2 regions of the Paenarthrobacter sp. AMU7 genome follow, and region 1 is predicted to be linked to the other one. Evidence: riboswitches for the same ligand, from Rfam matches in the RefSeq annotation. Region 1 holds a riboswitch; the other holds the start of a gene.
What was found. A riboswitch is a leader RNA that binds a small molecule or an ion and turns the genes downstream of it on or off. The one in region 1 is predicted to bind glycine.
Positions count from the first base shown of each region.

Region 2: another riboswitch for glycine. It lies ahead of gcvP (aminomethyl-transferring glycine dehydrogenase); the one in region 1 lies ahead of gcvP (aminomethyl-transferring glycine dehydrogenase).

Region 1 covers NZ_CP165735.1:4,510,587-4,512,976, forward strand. The annotation lists gene gcvP (aminomethyl-transferring glycine dehydrogenase) at 1-1,417, opposite strand, end outside; glycine riboswitch at 1,567-1,665, opposite strand; gene mscL (large conductance mechanosensitive channel protein MscL) at 1,979-2,390, shown strand, end outside.
Region 2 covers NZ_CP165735.1:1,166,344-1,168,733, reverse strand. The annotation lists gene gcvP (aminomethyl-transferring glycine dehydrogenase) at 1-1,169, opposite strand, end outside; glycine riboswitch at 1,351-1,448, opposite strand; gene ABQM86_RS05515 (TetR/AcrR family transcriptional regulator) at 1,541-2,080, opposite strand; gene ABQM86_RS05510 (MFS transporter) at 2,153-2,390, shown strand, end outside.

The DNA of each region.
Region 1 (2,390 bases):
GATGCGTGTTGAACACCGGGTGCTGCAGGAAGTCGGACGTCCGGACCACGTCAGAGGGCAGCTCAAACCCGGCCGCGTCCCCCACGGGTCCGGCGCCAAAGGCGACGGCTACCGCGGAGAGGACCTCCGGCGTCGTGGTTTCATCAACGGAGACACCAACGGTGTCGGCGTCGATGAACCGCAAATTGATACCGCGGGCTTCAGCGGCGGCGATAACCTTGTCCGCCTTCCCGGGGACGCGCACCGTGAGGGTGTCGAAAAATGCCTCGGAGACGAGTTCGCGGCCGGCCTTCTGCAGTGCGGTGGCAAGCGTACGTGCGTGGCCGTGGACGGTCTCGGCGATCGCCTTCAGGCCCTCGGGGCCATGGTAGACGGCGTACATCGAGGCGACAATGGCGAGCAATGCCTGGGCCGTGCAGATGTTGGACGTGGCCTTTTCGCGGCGGATGTGCTGCTCGCGGGTCTGCAGCGCCAAGCGGTACGCGGGGACGCCTGCGTTGTCCTTGGAAACACCAACGATGCGGCCGGGAAGTGTACGTTCCATGCCTTCGCGAACGGCCATGTACGCAGCGTGCGGGCCGCCGAAGAACAGCGGAACACCGAAGCGCTGCGCAGTTCCGACGGCGATGTCCGCACCTTGCTCGCCCGGGGGCGTGATGAGGGTGAGCGCCAGCAAGTCAGCGGCCACGGTGACCAGGGCACCGCGTTCCTTGGCGTCGGCGATGACGCCGGAGTGGTTGAAGACCCGGCCGGAAACGCCGGGCTGCTGCAGGACGATGCCGTTGATGTCGCCATCGGGAAGACCGGCAGACAGGTCAGCAATCTCCACCTCGAAGCCCAGGGCCTCAGCACGGCCCTTGACGATCGCGATGGTCTGCGGGAGGAGGTCGGCGTCCAGGACGGTCTTGCCGTCCTTGGCCGACTTGGACTTGTTGGCCCGACGCATCAGCAACACGGCCTCGGCAACGGCGGTGGCTTCATCAAGCAACGAAGCGTTGGCTACTGGAAGTCCCGTGAGGTCCTGGACCATGGTCTGGAAGTTGAGCAGCGCTTCGAGGCGGCCTTGCGAAATTTCCGGCTGGTACGGGGTGTAAGCCGTGTACCAAGCGGGGGCTTCCAGGATGTTGCGGCGGATCACCGGGGGCGTCACGGTGTCGTAGTAGCCCTGGCCGATCATCTGGACAGCGGTTTTGTTCTTGGAAGCCAGTTTGCGCAACTCGGCGAGGACCTGGACTTCAGTGAGGGCGTCCTGCAACTTCAGGGCAGTGTCCTGGCGGATGGAATCAGGGACCGCGACGTCTACCAGGCCGTCGACAGAGTCGTAGCCGATGGCCTTGAGCATGGTGTCAACGTCGGCCTGGCGGCGGGCGCCGATGTGCCGGTCCGCGAAGGCGGTGGGGGTTGATTGAACAGTCAAGAGGAACTCCATGATTCAGGCGCCCAATGAGCGCCACGATGATGTGGGGTTCCTCCCCGCTCTGTATTGGACCTGAGAGATTCCGCAGGAATGGTTGCCTGCTTGCACCGTCGGTGAGCCCGGTTGCCCGGACTGCTTTCCAGAGTTGCCTAACCGCGGCGGTACATGGGCCTGAGAGATTCCTGGGGAGGATTTGCTCCTACGGCGCCTGACTGGATGTACCGGCAGGACTCTCCCGCCGCAGATCAAAAGCGTTGCGCCACCATGAGTGACACGCTTCACACCATAGCGGGTTGTTTTGAAAAAGTGCAAGCAAGGTGTGGTTACTGATGCCGCGAGTTCGACCCCCGCGGAATGTTCCTCAACGACCACACCAGGTCCCTGCTCGCCTGACAGGGAGTCATGGGTGTGCCGGGATGTGGGAGAAAGCAACGCTCTCTCACATCCCGAGCCCTTCCCACCAACGCTCTCTCACATCCCCGCTTACACCGGCTGGAAACCCCGGAGTGGTATTTTGATCTCTGCTGGAGGCAGACACTGCACCTATTCGGAGGATCATCCATGTTCAAGGGTTTCAAGGACTTCATACTTCGCGGCAACGTGATCGAGTTGGCCATTGCCGTAGTCATCGGCAGTGCGTTCACAGCCCTCGTTGCGGCCTTCACCACCAACATTATTAACCCCGTGATCGCCGCCGCAGGCGGAGTGAACGCTGATGGTCTCGGCTTCAGGATCTGGCAGGACAACCCCGCCACCTTCATCAACATCGGTGCCGTGCTGACGGCTCTCGTGACCTTTGTGATCACCGCTGCCGTGGTCTACTTCATCTTTGTGGCACCCATGAACAAGATCAATTCCCTGGTCAAGGACCGCCTCTCCACCGAGGAGCCCGAGGAAGAGCCGCTTCCGGCAGATACTGCCCTTCTGGCCGAAATCCGCGACCTCCTGAAGGACGCTGCTGCCGCCCGCAGCA
Region 2 (2,390 bases), 1.4 Mb from region 1:
ATGGTGTCGAAGAAGGATCCGTGCAGGACCTCGACGCCGGCAGCCTTCAGTGACGCTGCCAGGGTGCGGGCGTGGCCGTGCGCGGTTTCAGCGATCGCCTTGAGACCCTCGGGGCCGTGGTAAACGGCGTACATCGAGGCCACGATGGCCAGCAGTGCCTGCGCGGTACAGATGTTGGACGTGGCCTTTTCGCGGCGGATGTGCTGCTCGCGGGTCTGCAGCGCCAAGCGGTAGGCGGGGACACCGGCGTCGTCCTTGGAAACGCCCACCAGACGGCCCGGCATGGAACGCTCCAGGCCCTTTTGGACCGCCATGTAGGCGGCGTGCGGGCCGCCGAAGAACAGCGGAACACCCAGGCGCTGCGCGGATCCAACGGCGATGTCCGCGCCCTGCTCGCCCGGAGGGGTGATGAGAGTGAGGGACAGGAGGTCGGCAGCGACCGTCACCAGCGCGCCACGCTCCTTGGCCTCGGCGATCACAGCTGAGTGATCGAAGACGCGGCCGGAAACACCGGGCTGCTGGAGGACGACGCCGTTGATGTCACCTTCCGGGAGACCGAGCGAGAGGTCAGCAACCTCGACCTCAAAGCCGAGAGCCTCAGCGCGGCCCTTCACAATGGCGATGGTCTGCGGGAGGCAGTCTGCGTCGAGGACGGTCTTGCCATCCCGTGCACCTGCGGACTTATTGGCCCTGCGCATCATCAGGACGGCCTCGGCCACGGCCGTGGCTTCGTCCAGCAGGGAGGCGTTGGCGATCGGGAGGCCAACCAGATCCTGGACCATGGTCTGGAAGTTCAGGAGAGCCTCTAGACGGCCTTGGGAGATTTCCGGCTGGTAGGGGGTATAGGCGGTGTACCAGGCCGGGGACTCAAGGATGTTACGGCGGATCACCGGCGGCGTCACGGTATCGAAGTAGCCCTGGCCGATCATCTGGACAGCGGTCTTGTTCTTGGACGCAAGCTTGCGGAGCTCGGCCAGAACCTCAACTTCGCTCAAAGCGTTCTGCAGGGTGAGGGCGACGTCCTGGCGGATGTCGTTCGGGACGGCGGTGTCCACCAGCGAATCAACGGTGTCGTAGCCGACGGACTTGAGCATGGTCTCAATGTCGGCTTGGCGGCGGGCGCCAATATGCCGATCAACGAAGGTGGTGGAGGCAGAACTAACCGTCACGAAGGAACTCCATTACTTGGGCGGCGTTTGGGTACGCCACAGCGGCTGGGTTCCTCCCCGCTCTGTATTGGACCTGAGAGTTTCCGCGCGTTGCGTGAACAACCATCGCTTGCACCGTCGGTGAGCACAGCACTCTTTCACCCTTGAGGTGGGCAGAATGCCTGCTGCTTTCCAGAGTTGCCTCGCCGCGGCGGTGCGTGGGCCTGAGAGATTCCTGGGGAGGGTTTGCTCCTACGGCGCCTGCATCACATGCTTGCAGGACTCTCCCGCCGCAGATCAAAGGCATTTTCAGTTATGTATGACCCCGATCAGGGCAGGCCACAGGGGTTAATTGTCCTACGTCACGGTCGCCGCCGCAAATGGACTGCCCGTTACTTCCTCAGCCGCTCGAGGACACTGAGCAGGATTTCGACGTCGGCCTCCCGCCCGGCATTGCCGCCCTCTTGCCCGCCCTCGAACATCGCGTTGAAATAGAGCCCGTCACCCATGTAACTGACTGCCTTGGCAACCTCTGGGCCGACGTCCTCGGCGAGCACGTCCAGCCACCGCTGTTGAATGGCGGCGAATCTGCGACGCGTTTCCTCGTGGGCCACTTCAGCCAATCTGGTGACTGCAACAAAAGCCCGGTCCATCGGCGTGTCCGCCCAGAGCGAGGAGCGAATGAAGTAGGCGGCGGAACCATCGGGCGACGCCTTCATCAGCTCCGTGTCCTCGTCGGCCAAGAGATCCAGCCGTTCAAGCAGGGCCGTGATCAGTGCTTCCTTATTGGGGAAGTGGTAGAGCAGCCCACCTTTGGACACCCCTGCGCGCTTGGCAACGGCGTCGAGCGTGGCAGCTCGCTCCCCCACCTCGATGAGGAGGGCTTCGAAAGCATCCAGGACGGCGTCCCGGGCAACTGGTTTTCGTGGCATGTGTCCATCATTCCCTAAAGGCTCGCCGGGTTGTATTTGAAACTGTACCGTCTGGACGGTATAGTAAATGACATGTACTCGCCGTCCTCAACCCAAGCACCCCGTTCCGCTCGTCCCGATATGGGCCAGGCAGCACCGTGGCGCGATTGGACGGCACTGGCACTCCTGATGTTCCCGGTGCTGCTGGTGGCCGTCGACAACACCGCGCTCACCTTCGCCCTGCCCGAGATCGCCCGATCCCTGGAAGTGGGCGGCGTTCAGCTGCTGTGGATTGTTGACGCCTATCCCCTGGTCCTCGCCGCACTGCTCG